Regions from separate parts of the Streptomyces sp. NPDC051662 genome, predicted to be linked through region 1. Evidence: riboswitches for the same ligand, from Rfam matches in the RefSeq annotation. Region 1 holds a riboswitch; each other region holds the start of a gene.
What was found. Region 1 has a riboswitch for cyclic di-AMP ahead of AB0M67_RS30860 (NlpC/P60 family protein). Riboswitches for the same ligand answer to the same signal wherever they lie in the genome.
Positions count from the first base shown of each region.

Region 2: it holds a riboswitch for cyclic di-AMP, as region 1 does, so the genes downstream of both, AB0M67_RS25055 (transglycosylase family protein) here and AB0M67_RS30860 (NlpC/P60 family protein) in region 1, are expected to answer to the same signal.
Region 3: it holds a riboswitch for cyclic di-AMP, as region 1 does, so the genes downstream of both, AB0M67_RS09885 (M23 family metallopeptidase) here and AB0M67_RS30860 (NlpC/P60 family protein) in region 1, are expected to answer to the same signal.

Region 1 covers NZ_JBFAZD010000023.1:64,432-70,087, reverse strand. The annotation lists gene AB0M67_RS30865 (N-acetylmuramoyl-L-alanine amidase) at 1-761, opposite strand, end outside; gene AB0M67_RS30860 (NlpC/P60 family protein) at 1,103-2,347, opposite strand; cyclic di-AMP (ydaO/yuaA leader) riboswitch at 2,355-2,518, opposite strand; gene AB0M67_RS30855 (ATP-dependent DNA helicase) at 2,978-5,539, shown strand; gene AB0M67_RS30850 (peptidoglycan DD-metalloendopeptidase family protein) at 5,627-5,656, opposite strand, start outside.
Region 2 covers NZ_JBFAZD010000015.1:197,697-203,352, reverse strand. The annotation lists gene eno (phosphopyruvate hydratase) at 144-1,439, opposite strand; gene AB0M67_RS25055 (transglycosylase family protein) at 1,751-2,467, opposite strand; cyclic di-AMP (ydaO/yuaA leader) riboswitch at 2,472-2,647, opposite strand; gene AB0M67_RS25050 (transglycosylase family protein) at 2,912-3,898, opposite strand; gene AB0M67_RS25045 (cytochrome P450) at 4,046-5,326, opposite strand; gene AB0M67_RS25040 (nucleoside triphosphate pyrophosphohydrolase) at 5,433-5,656, opposite strand, start outside.
Region 3 covers NZ_JBFAZD010000004.1:469,450-475,105, forward strand. The annotation lists tRNA gene AB0M67_RS09870 (tRNA-Met) at 4-77, shown strand; gene AB0M67_RS09875 (MerR family transcriptional regulator) at 193-939, shown strand; gene AB0M67_RS09880 (PP2C family protein-serine/threonine phosphatase) at 1,219-2,361, shown strand; cyclic di-AMP (ydaO/yuaA leader) riboswitch at 2,646-2,799, shown strand; gene AB0M67_RS09885 (M23 family metallopeptidase) at 2,811-3,836, shown strand; gene AB0M67_RS09890 (aldo/keto reductase) at 3,936-4,880, shown strand; gene AB0M67_RS09895 (PrsW family intramembrane metalloprotease) at 4,940-5,656, opposite strand, start outside.

The DNA.
Region 1 (5,656 bases):
TAGGGGAAGTCGCCGTAGCCCAGGACCTTGATGTGCTGGACGTAGATGCCGTTGATGATCTGCGGCACCTGCTCCTGGGTGTAGGAGTTGTTCCCCGTCACGGTGTGATGGACGACGGCGGCCTTGATCGAGGGCTGGGTCTTGTACCCGGGATCGGCCAGCGCCTCGTCCGCGCCCCAGTCCTTCCGCAGCTTGATGTCCGGCTGTCCGGTCCGCGCGGACCGCGGCTGGTTGTCCGGGGAAGAGGCGGCCGGGCTCTGGGCCGGGTCGATGAACGACAGCCGCAGGTCCTGCGGCAGGCTGCCCTTCGGGGAGGTGAAGCGGACCTCCACCCCGTCCGCGTCGTCCGTGTAGAAGGCGGGCGCGCCGGCCCGCTTCGCCTCCTCGGCCACGCCCTCGTCAAGCTCCAGGGGAACCTCCCGCCACGACTCCCAGGCCCCGTCGCGGTGGATCCGCGTCTCCGCGGTCAGCCCCTCGTCGACGGCGGATCCCTTCTTCCAGCTGAGGCCGATCGAGGAGAAGCTCTCCCCGGTGATCTCCCCGGTGGAGAACACCTTCCCGGCCCCTGATCCCGCCTTCGCCGACAGGACGCCGGAGGGCTTGCCAACGTTGTCGGTGAGCGTGGTGTCCTCGACCTGAGAGGAATCCGCCGCCGTCGCCTCAAGCGCCGTCGCCGCGGTGCTGGTTCCCGCGACGGCGAGGGGCGTCGTCAGTGACACCACCCCGAGAGCTATCGCGGGGATCGATGTACGAAATCGCATGAACTTCCCTATGTCGTACCCATGCCTCAAGCCGCAGCACGAGGAGACACGACGTGGTGACCGATCGATGTCGCGCCGGGCTCGCACGCCTGAGGGCCTCGGTTCATCGCGCGGAGGAGCCCCGGCCGACAGGCCGTCAGCTCTGCTCTGCGCACGTTGTACATGAGGTCAGACGCACGCTCCGCGCAGGCAGTTCTTGATGTGGCGGAACTTTCTGGGACCGGCGCTCCCCAACGGCCCGCACTTCGGTTTCGGAGCGAGCTGTCGCAGACGGCGAGTTGACGACACAGATCGCCGGGAATCCGACAGGTCCCCAGCGGCCCTACTCCGCTCGCCGGCTGTCAGGCGGGGCGGATGCTTCCGTAGATCGGCATGTAGTAGATCGACTCCTCGCGAACGTTCGCGCCCGGCTTGGGGGCGTGGATCATCATGCCGTCGCCGATATAGATCCCGACATGGCTGATGTCGTCGTAGAAGAAGACCAGGTCACCGGGGAGCAGATCGTCGGTCGCGACGCGCGTGCCGGCCTTCACCTGTTCCCAGGTGGTGCGCGGCAGCTCCACGCCCGCCTCCTTCCAGGCGGCCTGGGTCAGGCCCGAGCAGTCGTACGAGCTGGGGCCCGTGGCGCCCCAGACGTACGGCTTGCCTATCTGGGCGCGGGCGAAGGAGAGGACCTTGGCGGCCTTGGTGGCGTAGCTGCCGTCGGAGGCTCCGGTGCCGCCGCTTGTGCCGCTGCCTGCGCCTGTTCCTGTGCCCGTTCCCGTTCCGGTGCCGGTGTCCGTGCCTGAGCCTGTGCCGCTCTGGCCCGAGCCCGTCCCCGTGCCGGTCGACGGGGTCCTGGCCTGCTGTTCCTTGCGCTTGCGCTCGGCCTCCGTCTTCGCGCGGGCCTCCAGTTTGGCCCGCGCCTCCGCCTTGCGGCGGGCCTCCTCTTCCTTCTTGCGCTCCAGCGCGGCCAGCCGCGCCTTCTCCTCCGTGGTCAGCTTCGACAGCAGCGCACGCGCCGCGCCGAGCTTCTGCTGCACGCCCTGCTTGCTGGTACGCAGCGCGGCCTGCGAGGCGGTGAGCGACTCCAGGTCCTTCGACGCCCGCGCCCGCTGCTTCGCGGCGGCGGCCTGCTGTGTCTGGTAGTCGGTGAGGACACCGCGCTGACGCTCCGTCAGCCGGTCCGTCACCTGCTTCTGCTCGAAGAACGCCTGCGGGCTGTCCGCGAAGAGCAGGGCGGCGGTCGGGGTGACCGCGCCTTCCCGGTACTGCGCGGCTGCGAACGAGCCGAGCGTACGCCGGGCCTCATTCAGCTTGTCCGCGCGCTTGGCGACCTCGTCGAGCACGCGGTCGACCGCGCGCTTCTGCTTCTGCGTGGCCTCTTTCGCCCTGTTGTACTTCTGTGTCTCACTGCCGGCCTGGCGGTACAGATCGTCGACCTTCTTCTGTACCTCCTCCATGGACGGCTTCGGCTCGACGGGCGCGGCGCTCGCGCTCTGCGCCGAGAGCAACGTGACCGAGGCGAGCGCGGCTGTCGTGAGCCCGACAGCGGGAGAGGCGGTACGTACTCCGCTGAGACTGCGCGGCTTGCGATGCGACGCCAAGGTCTGCATCTCCTTCCGTGGACCGCCTACCGGGTTAGCTGTCGGGTTCGGGCGGAACGGAAGGTTGCCCTACGGGCCTTGAGCGAAAGGCCCGATTCACCCCGGTTGTGCACTGTGGGTCCCCGGTTTCGAACTTCCTTGGGGAAAGTCCGAATTCGGCGTGGGCCGCCCGCTTGGCGTGGGTCGCCGTTGGGGGTACGGGCTGCCTGATCGAGCACGCTAGCCAAAGTGTGGTGCTGGTGTGAAGGTCGATGGCCGATATGCCCGATACATTTTCGTGACCATTTGCGCGTGCGATGTGTGAAACGGGTCGGCGACGCTTTTCCGCCACGATGAGTGACCGGGGCGCCGCCCGTGGTGATGGCGAGGCGAGTGACCGTACGGGTGGGGCATGCCGGGGAATTCTGGAGCCGGGCGCGGTGTGTCAGTAGGGCGGCCTAGGTCCTGTCTGGCAAATAGCGCCGTCCGCCCGAAGGGTGGGGCTCGCGGCGTCTGGTGCGTGCGATCGCAAGGCGGAGGGTCTCCCCTGTACTGGACGTACTGGGGTGATCCCGACAACGCGGCGAGCGTGCGTGCCAGGCGTCGCGAGCCAGGCGGGATTTGTCAGACAGGGCCTAGACTCGGAGAGCGATGAGCAGCCTCTTTGACGACAGTTTCCTGGCGGACCTCCAGCCCTCCGGCGACGAGCATCCACCGCCGCCCGAGGACGACACCGAGCACGCACCGGAGCAGGTGCCCGACGACCTCTTCCAGGGGGCCTATGACATGCCTCCCACGCGGGACCAGTACCACCGCGACGGCGCCCCGCGCACGGTCGTGGACCCCGCCGCGCTGCTCGAAGGGCTGAACGAGGAGCAGCGCGCGGCCGTCGTGCACACCGGCACGCCGCTGCTCATCGTGGCCGGGGCCGGGTCGGGCAAGACCCGGGTGCTGACCCACCGGATCGCGTATCTGCTGGGCAGCCGCGGCGCCCATCCCGGTCAGATACTGGCGATCACCTTCACGAACAAGGCCGCGGGCGAGATGAAGGAGCGCGTCGGCCAGCTCGTCGGCCCGCGCGCCAACGCCATGTGGGTCATGACGTTCCACAGCGCCTGCGTACGGATCCTGCGGCGCGAGTCGAAGAGGCTCGGGTTCACCTCGTCGTTCTCCATCTACGACGCCGCCGACTCCAAGCGTCTGATGGCCCTGGTCTGCCGTGATCTGGACCTCGACCCCAAGCGCTACCCGCCCAAGTCCTTCAGCGCCAAGATCTCGAATCTGAAGAACGAGCTGATCGACGAGGAGACCTTCGCCGACCAGGCCACCGACGGCTTCGAGAAGATGCTCGCCGAGGCCTACCGGATGTACCAGGCGCGGCTGCGCGAGGCCAACGCGCTGGACTTCGACGACATCATCATGACCACCGTCCATCTGCTCCAGGCGTTCCCCGATGTCGCCGAGCACTACCGGCGGCGCTTCCGGCATGTCCTGGTGGACGAGTACCAGGACACCAACCACGCGCAGTACACCCTCGTACGCGAGCTGGTGGGCCCCTCCGGCGAGGAGCACGACCCGGCGGAGCTGTGTGTCGTCGGAGACGCCGACCAGTCGATCTACGCCTTCCGGGGCGCCACGATCCGTAACATCCTCCAGTTCGAGGAGGACTACCCGGACGCGACGACCATTTTGCTGGAGCAGAACTACCGCTCCACGCAGACGATTCTGAGCGCCGCCAACGCGGTCATCGAGCGGAACGAGAGCCGCCGCCCGAAGAATCTGTGGACGAAGGCCGGCGCGGGCGCCCAGATCACCGGCTATGTCGCGGACACGGAGCACGACGAGGCGCAGTTCGTCGCCGACGAGATCGACCGGCTGACGGACGCGGGCGAGGCCAAGGCGGGCGATGTCGCGGTCTTCTACCGTACGAACGCGCAGTCCCGTGTCTTCGAGGAGATCTTCATCCGGGTCGGCCTGCCGTACAAGGTCGTCGGCGGAGTGCGCTTCTACGAGCGCAAGGAGGTCCGCGATGTGCTGGCCTATCTGCGTGTTCTGGCCAACCCGGAGGACAATGTCCCGCTGCGCCGGATCCTCAATGTGCCCAAGCGCGGTATCGGGGACCGCGCCGAGGCGATGATCGACGCGCTCGCGCTGCGCGAGAAGATCACCTTCCCGCAGGCGCTGCGGCGGGTGGACGAGGCGTACGGAATGGCCGCCCGTTCGGCCAACGCCGTCAAGCGGTTCAACACGCTGATGGAGGAGTTGCGTACGGTCGTCGAGTCGGGCGCCGGGCCCGCGACGATCCTGGAGGCCGTGCTCGAACGGACCGGCTATCTCGCCGAGTTGCAGGCGTCGACCGATCCGCAGGACGAGACGCGTATCGAGAACCTTCAGGAACTGGCCGCGGTGGCGCTGGAGTTCGAGCAGGAGCGCGGCCAGGCTGCCGCGGAGGCGACGGACGGCGACGCGGCGGGCGAGGGCACGACGGGCGGCGAGGGTGCGGCTGGCGCCGCTGGTGCCGCCGGGACCGCCGCCGCGACCGGTACGACCGGTACGCTCGCCGAATTCCTGGAGAAGGTGGCGCTCGTCGCCGACTCCGACCAGATCCCCGACGAGGACGAGGACGGCTCCGGTGTCATCACGCTGATGACGCTGCACACCGCCAAGGGCCTTGAATTCCCTGTCGTGTTCCTGTCGGGCATGGAGGACGGCGTCTTCCCGCATATGCGCGCCCTCGGCCAGACGAAGGAGCTGGAGGAGGAGCGGCGGCTCGCGTACGTGGGCATCACCCGCGCCCGCGAGCGTCTTTACCTGACCCGGTCGTCGATGCGGAGCGCGTGGGGCCAGCCCTCGTACAACCCGCCGTCGAGGTTCCTGGAGGAGATCCCGGGACACCATCTGGAGTGGAAGCGGACCGGCGCGCAGATCCCGGCGGGGCCCACCTCCGGGGTCACGTCCTCGCTGTCGTCGTCCTTGTCGGCCGCCTCGCGGTCGAGGTCGGGCGGCGGCCCCTCGGGCTTCGCCACGCGGCGCACCACCGAGAAGCCGGTGATCGCGCTGGCGGTCGGGGACCGCGTCACACACGACCAGTTCGGCCTCGGCACGGTCATGGCGGTGACGGGTGCGGGCGCGGACACACAGGCGACGGTCGACTTCGGGGACACGAAGCCCAAGCGGCTGCTGCTGCGGTACGCGCCCGTCGAGAAGCTGTAGGGGCCGGCCCGGGCCGGGCGTGCGCCGGGGCTCGGCGTGCGCCGGGCGCGGGCCTTACCCGGCGATGCCGAGCGCGCCGGGCCGCGCTTACGTCGGGTCGACGCCGTGGCTGCGGAG
Region 2 (5,656 bases), on a different contig from region 1:
GTCCCCTGTTGTACGTACGTCCCCGGACACGGTACGGGACCGCGACCGGGGACGTACGGACGACGGGCGGAGCCGCCCCTCGCCCTCGTACCGACAGGATCAGGAAGAACGCATCCTATTAATTGTTCGCGGAGCGCATCCTCTTAATGGTTCGCGGAGCGAAACCGCGGGAACGCGCTGCGGCCCGCGTACACCGCCGCGTCGTCGAGGATCTCCTCGATGCGCAGCAGCTGGTTGTACTTGGCGACGCGCTCGGAGCGGGCCGGGGCGCCGGTCTTGATCTGGCCGCAGTTGGTGGCGACGGCGAGGTCGGCGATGGTGACGTCCTCGGTCTCACCGGAGCGGTGGGACATCATGCACTTGAAGCCGTTGCGCTGGGCCAGCTCGACGGCGTCCAGGGTCTCGGTCAGCGAACCGATCTGGTTGACCTTGACGAGCAGAGCGTTGGCCGAGCCCTCCTCGATGCCGCGGGCGAGGCGCTCGGGGTTGGTGACGAACAGGTCGTCGCCGACGATCTGGACCTTGGTGCCGAGCTTGTCCGTGAGGACCTTCCAGCCGGCCCAGTCGTCCTCGAAGAGCGGGTCCTCGATGGAGACGAGCGGGTACGAGGCGACGAGCTCCTCGTAGTACTCGGTCATCTCGGCGGCCGAGCGCGACTTGCCCTCGAACTCGTACGAGCCGTCCTTGTAGAACTCGGACGCGGCGACGTCGAGCGCGAGCGCGATGTCGCGGCCGGGGACGTAACCGGCCTCCTTGATCGCTTCGAGGATGAGGTCGAGCGCGGCGCGGTTGGACTCCAGGTTCGGCGCGAAGCCGCCCTCGTCGCCGAGACCGGTGGACAGGCCCTTCTGCTTCAGGACCTTCTTGAGGGTGTGGTAGACCTCGGCGCCCCAGCGCAGGGCCTCGGAGAAGGACTCCGCGCCGATCGGGGCGATCATGAACTCCTGGATGTCCACGTTGGAGTCGGCGTGCGAGCCGCCGTTCAGGATGTTCATCATCGGAACGGGCAGCAGGTGCGCGTTCGGGCCGCCGAGGTAGCGGAAGAGCGGGAGGTCCGAGGCCTCGGAGGCGGCGTGCGCGACGGCGAGGGAGACGCCGAGGATGGCGTTGGCGCCGAGCGACGACTTGTCCGGGGTGGCGTCCAGGTCGAACATCGCCTGGTCGATCAGGCGCTGCTCGGTGGCGTCGTACCCGACCAGCTCCGGGCCGATCTGCTCGATGACGGCGAGGACGGCCTTCTCGACACCCTTGCCCTGGTAGCGGTTCTGGTCACCGTCGCGGAGCTCAAGGGCCTCGAACGCACCGGTGGAGGCACCGGAGGGGACAGCAGCACGACCCGTGCTGCCGTCGTCGAGGCCGACCTCGACCTCGACCGTGGGGTTGCCTCGGGAGTCGAGGATTTCCCGGGCTACGACGACGTCGATGGACGGCACGAGCATCTCCTTCTGGGATGTGACGCTTGGAGTGCAGGGTCTCATTGGCCTTGCGACACGAGACTATCCGGCGCGGGGTGATCGGTCGGCCGGTGCCCGCCACCTAAGACGAAATGAGGCCCGATTCCCCCACGCCGGGGCCATGGCCGCCGGAAGGCGGGCCACAGCCGGAACCCCGGCCCGGCGCGTACGGGGGAATACGCGCCCGGCCGGGGCGGTCTCGGGTGGGGACGGTCTCCGGTGCGGCCCGGACGAGGCCGGGTGGGTCAGCTCAGGGGCTCAGGGGCTCAGAGGGGAGCCGTGGCCCGCAGAGGCCCTCAGCTCAGGTGGAGCTGCTGGCCCGGGTAGATCACGTCGGCGTCGCTGACGATGTCCTTGTTCAGGTCGAACAGCTTCTGCCAGCCGCCCTCGACGTCCTCGGCCTTGGCAATCTTGGAGAGGGAGTCGCCGGACTTGACCTTGTACTCGCCGTCACCCTTCTTGATCGTGGCGGGACGGCTCTCGCCGCGCGAGGCCGGCTGGGCCGCGCCGCGCGCGGTCTCCTGCTGCTTCGGCTGCGCCTGCTGCTGCTTGGGGGCCTGCCGCTGGGTCGGCTGCGACTGCTTCTGGGCGGGCTGGGCGGGCTGGGTGCTCTGAGTGGCGGAGCCACCGTCGTACGCGGCCCTGGACAGGCCCACGCCGCAGTTCGGCCACGCGCCCTTGCCCTGGCCGGCGAGGACCTTCTCGGCGACGGCTATCTGCTGGGACTTGCTGGCCTGGTCGGCGCGGGCGGCGTACGCGGTACCGCCGTAGGCGGCCCAGGTGGACGGCGTGAACTGAAGGCCGCCGTAGAAGCCGTTGGCCGTGTTGATCGACCAGTTGCCTCCGGACTCGCACTGCGCGACCTTGTCCCACTCGGCGGCGGTCGCGGCGGAGGCCGAGGTCGCACCGATCAGCGGGGCGGCGACGGCGGCACCGGTGACCCCGGCGAGCGTGGCATAGCGGACGGCCTTCGACGGGCGGCGGTGCTTGCCCTTGCTGGAACGCAGCAGCATGGAACATCTCCCTCACCGACGCCTACGAGGTCAGCTGTCGGGTTCGGGCCAAGTGAGTTGCCCGGCCGTGTGCTCTGTCGCACACGACTTCACCCCAAGCCGGTCCTCGGCCGTCTCTCGACGGCCGGAGCCCGGCACGAACCTTGGGTCCCCCGCTCCTGCCTACGGCGCTTGACGCGTCGGTTACTCCCCCCGACCGACGGCAGGATTCGGCGTGACGGTCGACGGGGCCCGCGGTGCGAGCGGTTCAGACCGTAATCACAGGTCCGCCCATTGTTCAAAGGAGAACATCAAGGAAAAATCGCCCTTACCTCCCCCTTGGATGAACCCATTTACGCAGGTGAGAGACGAAACGACCCAACCGCCCGAGCAAAAGGCCCCAGTTGCGGCGAAGAGACCCTTGTCTCACTTTCGCAGAAGTGGACATAGGGTCTCTAACTGCCGCTACTTCACGCCGAGATCAAGGGTCTGGCCAGGCAGGATCAGATCGGGGTCGGCGCCGACAGTCTCCTTGTTCGCCTCATAGATCGCGGACCATCCGCCGGGCACCTCGCGCTCGTCGGCGATGAGCCAAAGGCAGTCGCCCGCCCGGACCGTGTACTCACCATCCGCCGCGTCCGCGCCTTCCGTTTCGCCCGTCGCGCCGTCGGCCGCACCGCCGGTCGCACCGTCCGTCGCGCCATCCGCCGTACCGTCGGCGTTACGTGTCGATCCGTCACCGCGCGAGGCATGACGGCCGGATTCACGCCCTTCGCCCGAATTGCCCGGTACGGAGTCATCCGGGGCGGCATCGCCGCGGTGCTTGCCCTTGGCGGCGCCCTCACCGGACCCGGCGGAGCCGGAGGACTCGGCGGGAGCGGGCTCCCCCGTACCGCCGGAGGCGGGGGTGTCCGGTGTGGCCGAGGAGGCGTCCGAGGGAGAGGCGCCCCCGGTCTTCCCTGACGATTCAGGAGCCGTCTCAGGAGCCGTCCCGGGCTTCGTCTCAGGTTGCGCCCCGGGAGTCGTCTCCGGCGCGGCCTCCGGCGCCGTACCGGGATCCACGCCCGGCGCGGCGCTGCCCGCCGTCAGCCCGGCGACCGCGGCGCAACTGGCCCATGCCCGCGGCCCCTGCGCGTCGAGGATCTTCTCGGCTATCGCGATCTGCTGCGAGCGGCTCGCGAGGTCGGCGCTGGCCGCGTACTCCGCGCCGCCGAAGTCGTCCCAGGTCTCCTGGGAGATCTGGAGTCCGCCGTAGTAGCCGTTGCGGAGGTCCGCGCTCCACATGCCGCCGCTCTCGCAATCGGCGACACGGTCCCAGGTGGAGGCGTCCGCCGCACTGGCACCGGTGGCACCGAGCAGCGGAATGGCGATCGCCGAGCCGGTCACCCCTGCCGCGACGATCAGAGCGGGGGCCTGGCGAGGTCGACGGTGTCGGCCGTTCCCGGAGCGCATGTGATTGCCTTCCGTGTGACTGATGTTTCGACTGGTGCGTGTGGCGGCTGAGTTTTCGAGAACGTAGCGGTACTCGAACTCCTGTCACAAGTCGATGCAGCGGAGATCACGTCAAAGTCACAGTCTTGACGGACCGTCAGAAAAGCTTCAGTCGGACAATGGCGTGAACTGCACCGGAAGCGTGCGCAATCCACGCATGATGAGCCCTCCGCGCCAGCGCAAATCGGCAGGATCTCCCGCAAGCCGCACGTCGGGCAGCCGGGTCAGCAGGGTGCCGAGCGCGGTCTGCCCCTCCACCCGGGCGAGCGGTGCGCCGAGGCAGTAGTGGATGCCGTGTCCGTATCCGAGGTGCTGATTGTCACGCCGGGAGAGGTCGAGCGTGTCCGGATCCGTGAAGCGCTCGGGGTCACGGTCGGCGGCGGCGAGGACGACCAGGACCGGATCACCCGCCGCGATCCGCTGTCCGCCGAGCGTCAGTGGCTCGGTCGCGTACCGCCAGGTGGCCAGCTCCACGGGACCGTCGTACCGGAGCAGTTCCTCGACCCCCGTCGCGAGCAGGCCGGTCTCCCCCGCTCCGAGCGAGCGCTGGAGCAGCGCACGCTGCTCGGGGTGGCGCAGCAGCGCGAACATGCCGTTGCCGATGAGGTTCACGGTCGTCTCGAAACCGGCGAACAGGATGATGAAGGCCATCGCCGCGGCCTCGTTCTCGGTGAGATGTTCCCCGTGGTCGCCGGCCCGGATGAGTCCGGAGATCAGATCGTCGCCGGGGTCGGCCCTCTTGCGGTGGATGAGGTCGGCGAGATAGCCCCGTATCTTCTTGACGGCGCGCCCGACTCCGCCCCGCGGGCCGCCCGCGTGCCCCGGTTTCGAATGTCGCAGCATCATGCCCGCCCAGTCGCGGAAGTCGTCCTGGTCCTCGCGCGGCACCCCGAGCAGATCGCAGATCGCGTAGATGGGGAGCGGGAACGCGAAGTCATGGATCAGGTCCGCCTCACCCTTCGCGGCGAAGCCGTCGATGAGCCGGTCGGTCAACTCCTGCACTTGCGGCGCGAATTCGGCCACGCGGCGGGGCGTGAACGCCTTGGACACGAGCCGGCGCAGCCGGGTGTGGTCGGGCGGATCGATATTGAGCAGATGTGTCATCAGCTCCGCCTTGCGCTCGCCGGGTATGCCCGTCTTCCCCTTGGCGTGCGCGGGCTCGGCGTGATGCGCGGGGTTCTTGGAGAGCCGAGCGTCGGCGAGTGCCTGCCTGGCGTCCACGTACCGCGTCACGAGCCATGCCTCGACGCCACTGGGCAGCGTGGTCCTGTGCACGGGCGAGTGCTCGCGCAGCCAGGCGTAGGCGGGATACGGATCGGTGGCGAACTCCCAGGTGAACAGCGCGGGAGCGGGTGCGGCCGGGGATATGACGGCGGGCTGGTGGTGCATCCCCCGACAGTAACCCTCGGCAGTAACCGCCCCCTTCACCCGGCCGCCGCCCGGCCGCCGGGAGGGGCCGGGCGGCGGCGCCGTACCGCCCGCGGCGGCCGTACGGCTATCCGGCGTGGCCCTCGGCCGTGCGGATCGCGTCCCTGTATACGCGGGCCGCCGCGCGCAGTGCCGCCTCCGGGTCGACGCCGGCCTCTTCCGCTCGTACCGCCAGTGCCAGCAGTTCGTAGCCGACGCCCTCGGCCTTCGGGAGCGGAACGTCGAGGCCGGCCGTGCGGGTGCGGCCCGCGAGTTTCGCGGCGAGGGCCAGGCCGGGCTGGCCCAGGGGGA
Region 3 (5,656 bases), on a different contig from region 1:
CGGCGCGGGGTGGAGCAGCTCGGTAGCTCGCTGGGCTCATAACCCAGAGGTCGCAGGTTCAAATCCTGTCCCCGCTACTGGAAGAGAACGAAGGCCCGGATTCCTGGTGAATCCGGGCCTTCGTCATGCCCGCCCCCACGTACGGCTTCCGCGCTTGACCTTTACGTAACGTCAAGTTCTACCGTGAAAGTCATGGAGTGGTCGATCCAGGAAATCGCGAAGAAAGCGGGCACGACGAGCCGCACGCTCAGGCACTACGGCGAGCTGGGGCTGCTTGAGCCCAGCCGTACGGGCGGCAATGGCTATCGCTACTACGGACAGGACGCCCTGGTCCGGCTCCAGCGGATTCTGCTGCTGCGGGAGCTGGGGCTCGGGCTGCCCGAGATCGCACGGGTCCTCGACGGCCAGCAGGACACCGCCGCCGCCCTGCGCGGCCATCTGAAGCTGCTGGAGCGGGAACGCGAGCGCATCGGGCGGCTGATCGTCTCGGTGCGGACCACTCTCCACAAGACGGAGACAGGGGAGGAACTCATGGCCGAGGACGTATTCGACGGTTTCGATCACACGCGGTACGAGGAGGAGGTGACCCGGCGGTGGGGCCGGGACGCCTACCAGAAGGGCGACCGCTGGTGGCGGTCGCTGAGCGAGGAGGAGCGGCAGGGCTTCAAGGACCAGCACCAGGGCATCGCCAGGGACTGGGGGCGCCTGGCCGCGGCGGGGCTCGCGCCGGACAGCGGCGAGGCGCAGGACGTCGCCCGGCGTCACTGCGACTGGCTCTCCGCCACGGCCGAGCCCACCAGGTCGTATGTCATCGGCGTGACGGCGATGTATGTCGATGACGCGCGCTTCACCGCCGTCTACGACCAGTACGGTGAAGGTACGGCTGTGCTCGTGCGGGACGCCATGAAGGTGTACGCCGAGCGCCACCTGACCGACTGATCCGTTCCGTCGGCCCCGGTGCGCCCGAGCACCGGCGGGGTCGGCGGGCCGGCTCGCCGTAGCCCACTCGGCCGACGGCGATTCGCCGCCCGGGAGGGCAGCGGCCAGCCTGGGTGGAGCGCGGCACCGTCCGCAGCAGTCGGCGGACCGGGCAGGAGACCACTGGTGTGGAGACTGAGGAAGCTCGGAAAGAGCATCGGCGGCAGAGGCCGGCGGGCGGCCGAGGGCGCCGGTCTCCTGGCCACTGACGGAAGGGGCTTCTGGGCGGCCGGCGACAACGTGCGCGGCGGCGGCCGGTATCCGGGCGGACGTGGCGGTACCGGACGCAGGCTGGCGCGGGCGCTGCCCGTGCTGGTGATCATCGCCGGGGTGATCTTCGACCTGGTGACCCCGACGCGGGTCACCGCGTCCCCCCTCTTCGCCGCCGCTCCGCTGATCGCCGCCCCGTTCTACCCGTTGGTCGGCACGCTCACCATCGCCGTCACCTCGTTGGTCGCCGAGGTGGTGCTGCATATCCACGCGGACACCCAGTTCCAGGTGGAGTCGGTCAGCGAAGTGCTGACGGTGCTGGTCGTCTCCCTGCTGGCGCTGTACATCAACGGTGTCGTACGGCGCAGCGGTGAGCGGCTGGCCTCCGCCCGCATCATCGCCGAGACCGCCCAGCGCGCGGTGCTGCCAAGACCGGCCGAGCGGATCGGGGGGCTGCGGATCGCCGCGCGGTACGAGGCGGCGCAGGAGGGCGCGTTCATCGGCGGGGACCTCTTCGCCGTACAGGACACGCCGTACGGGGTGCGCCTGGTGGTCGGGGACGTACGGGGGAAGGGTCTTGACGCGGTCGAAGCGGTGGCGGTGGTCATCGGGTCGTTCCGGGAGGCCGCCGAGCAGGAGAGTTCGCTGGAGGGGGTCGCGCAGCGGCTGGAGCGCGCGCTCAGACGTGAGGGGACGCGGCGGGACGGGCTCGATGTCTTCGAGGGGTTCACCACGGCCGTGCTCGCCGAGATCCCGCACGAGGAGGGTGTGGTGCGGCTGCTCAACCGGGGCCACCCCGAGCCGCTGCTGATGTGCGGAGACGGTGAGGTGCGGATGCTCGCCCCGAGCGATCACGCGCTGCCGCTCGGGATGAGCGAACTGGCCGCGTGGCCGGACCGGGCGGAGCAGGCCATGTATCCGGAGGGCGCGACGCTGCTCTTCTACACGGACGGGCTCACCGAGGCGCGCGATGCCCATGGGGTCTTCTACGTCCCGCGCGAACGGCTCGCCGGACGGGTCTTCCAGGGGCCCGACGAGATACTTCAGGCGCTCATCGACGACGTACGGCGGCACACGGGCGGCGGGAGCCAGGACGACATGGCGCTGCTGGCGGTCAGTCGGCCCTCGGAGGGCGAGCCGGAGCGGCGCAGGACCATGCCCTTGGTGCCATGAGAGGGCCGCGCCCGCCGTCGAAGCCGTCCTCCGGATCGCCCGGCGGGGAGCCCTTGCCACTGTATGTAATCGAGGGGTATCCCTCCGCATAACATTTGACACACCGTCAGAAATGTAGGCCCCCCTGACAGGCCGTCAACTCGCCCGATTAGATTCCCTTACATCCCGGTACGTCCGATGCGAAGTCGTTAACGATCACCCGGAACAGCTTGGAATAAGGGCCGGGTCTCTATTAACGTTCGATAACGCAGCGCGGTCGTCCCAGCCGTCGTCAGAGATGGCACCGTGCGCACGCGCCGAATCCCGCGAGGGAACCGGGGAACCACCAATTGGGGTGAATCGGGTGTCTTTTGCTGCCCTGTGCGGCAGGAGCGCCCGTAGGAGACCTTCCTGCTCCGAACCCGTCAGCTAACCCGGTAGGCGAGAAGGAAGGAAAGGAGCACGCCTCAGTGGCGTCCAACAAGCCTGCCCCCGAAGCCGTCTTCGAAACCCGCACCCTCGGCAGCGAGCCGGACAGGGCGTGGGGGGAATGGAATCCCACCGAGGAGTCCATACGGCCCGTACGCGGCCGGCACCGCGTCGCCAAGCAGCGCGGACTGGCCCGTAGCTCCACGGTCCTCGGCGTCGGCGTCATCGCCGCCGTCGGCGCGGGCGGCATCGCCACCGCGCAGGACAAGCCCGCGGTCTCCATATCCCTGCCCGACGCGATCACGGACAAGCTCCCGGACGCCGCTTCGCTGCCGGGAATGGGCTCGCTCGCCTCGGACGACTCCGAATCCCAGGTGCTCGCCGCCCCGCTCACCACCGCCGGGCTCACGGCCGCCGAGACCGAACAGGGCGCCACCGACGCCGGAGAGGCGCTGCGCGCCCGTATCCTCCAGCAGGCCGAGGCGCAGCAGACCGGGGCCGACGCGGCGCGGAAGGCCGCCGCGGAGTCGGCGGCGGCCGAGCAGGCCGCGGCCGAGGCCAAGAAGCAGCAGACCGACGCCGAGAAGAAGATCGAAGAGGCGAAGAAGAAGGCCGAGGCGGAGGCCAGGGCCAAGGCGGAGAAGGAGCGGCTGGCCAAGCTGGCCGCCAGCTACGCGATCCCCACCTCCTCGTACACGATCACCTCGACCTTCGGGCAGTCCGGCTCCCTGTGGTCCTCCGGGCAGCACACCGGCCTGGACTTCGCCGCGCCGACGGGCACCCCGCTCAAGGCCGTGCACAGCGGCACGATCAAGTCGGCCGGCTGGTCGGGCTCGTACGGGTACCGCACGGTCCTGGAGCTCGATGACGGCACGGAGATCTGGTACGCCCACCAGTCCTCGATCTCCGTCAGCGCCGGGCAGAAGGTCACCACCGGCGAGGTCATCGGCAGGGTCGGCGCGACCGGCAATGTGACCGGCGCCCATCTGCACCTCGAAGTTCACACGGCGGGCGGCGCGGGCCTGGACCCGATGAGCTGGCTGCGCGGCAAGGGCCTCAACCCGTAACCCCTCCCCGAGGGCATTGCCCCTCGGTATTCCCCCATACGGCCCACATGAGGGCGCGGAGCGGAATAGGGCGCCCCCTTCCGGGGATTGCATCCTCCTATGACCGCTCTGCGCCCACTGGGCTCCTCCAATCTGCGGGTCTTCCCGCTCGCCCTCGGCGGCAATGTCTTCGGCTGGACCGCCGACGAGACAGCCTCCTTCGCCGTCCTCGACGCGTACACCGCCGCGGGCGGGAACTTCATCGACACCGCCGACATGTATTCGTCGTGGGCGCCCGGCAACGAGGGCGGTGAATCCGAGACCGTCATCGGCAACTGGCTGGCCTCGCGCGGCAATCGCTCCGACGTACTGATCGCGACCAAGGTCGGCGCGCACCCGCGGTACCAGGGCCTCAAGGCGGCCACCATCAAGGCCGGGGTCGAGGAGTCGCTGCGCCGGCTCCGTACGGACTACATCGACCTCTACTACACGCACTTCGACGATCCCGAGGTGCCGGTCGAGGAGATCATGACCACCCTCGACCAGCTGGTGAAGGCCGGCAAGGTCCGTGCGCTCGGTGCCTCCAACATCGGCGCGGAGCGGTTGGCCGCCTCGCTCGTCTTCTCGGAGCTCGAAGGGCTCGCCCGCTATGTGGCGCTTCAGCCGCACTACAACCTGGTCTCCCGGGACACGTACGAGGGCGAGCTCCTGGACACCGTGCTGCGTCACGGCCTGTCGGTCGTGCCGTACGCCGCGCTGGCCTCGGGCTTTCTCACCGGCAAGTACCGTCAGGGGACCACGGTCGACAGTCCTCGGGCCGGCAGGGTGGCCGAATATCTGGAGTCCGAGCGGGGCGCGGAGGTCCTGACCGCGCTGGACCGGATCGCCGGGGCACGGGACGCCGAGATCGCGACCGTCGCGCTGGCCTGGCTGGCGGCGCAGCCGACCGTGGTCGCGCCGCTCGCGTCCGCGCGTTCGACCGAGCAACTGCCCGCGCTGCTGGCGGCGGTCGACTTTGAGCTGACGCCGGAGGAGCTGGCGAAGCTGACGGCGGCGTCCGCCTGACGCGTCCGCCCGAAGCTCCGTCGGACAGTCCTGTCGGACAGCTCCGTCGGACAGTCCTGTCATTGGCGGTACGGGTTGTAGCCGTCGTAGTCGACGTACGGCGGCGGCACCCGTACCCGGCCCGTGGCCCGCGCCGCATAGGTCAGCGCGGGCCCGGCTATCTCCCTGCGCTGCCACAGATGGTGCAGCAGCTCCTGCTCGCGCTCGATGAAGTCCGGGCCGACCGCGCCGCGGTGCGCCCGGTGGCGCAGAAACGCCAGGGACGTCGCGAACGCCTCGTACTCCCGCACCGATCTGGCCGCCGACGGGCCATACGTACGGCCCGCGAAGTCACGCGCCATCGTGCGCGCCCGCATGGAGGAGAGCGCGAGCGGCGCGGCCGGGGTCAGCCACCCCGCCGCGGCGTACGCGGGCAGCTCGGACCCGACCGTGCGCAGCTCGCGCTGGCGGCTCCAGATCACCAGCCAGGTCAGCAGCGCGAAGACCGGGACCATGAACACCCCGTACACCACATAGAAGCCGTACGGGCCGAAGAGCGCCCCCGATCCGTTCCACAGCGCGTGCAGGCCCATCGCCAGGGCCAGCCCGAGCGGGGGGAGCACGAACCGGCGGATCCGCTGCCGACGGGCCGCCATCGCCGCCAGTCCGAAGCCGATGCCGGTGAGCACGGTGAAGAGCGGATGGGCGAACGGCGACATGACGACCCGTACGAAGAAGGTCGCGGCCGTGACGGAGGCCAGACCGGAGTTGCCCAGGTCCTGGTCCTCGCCGAAGGC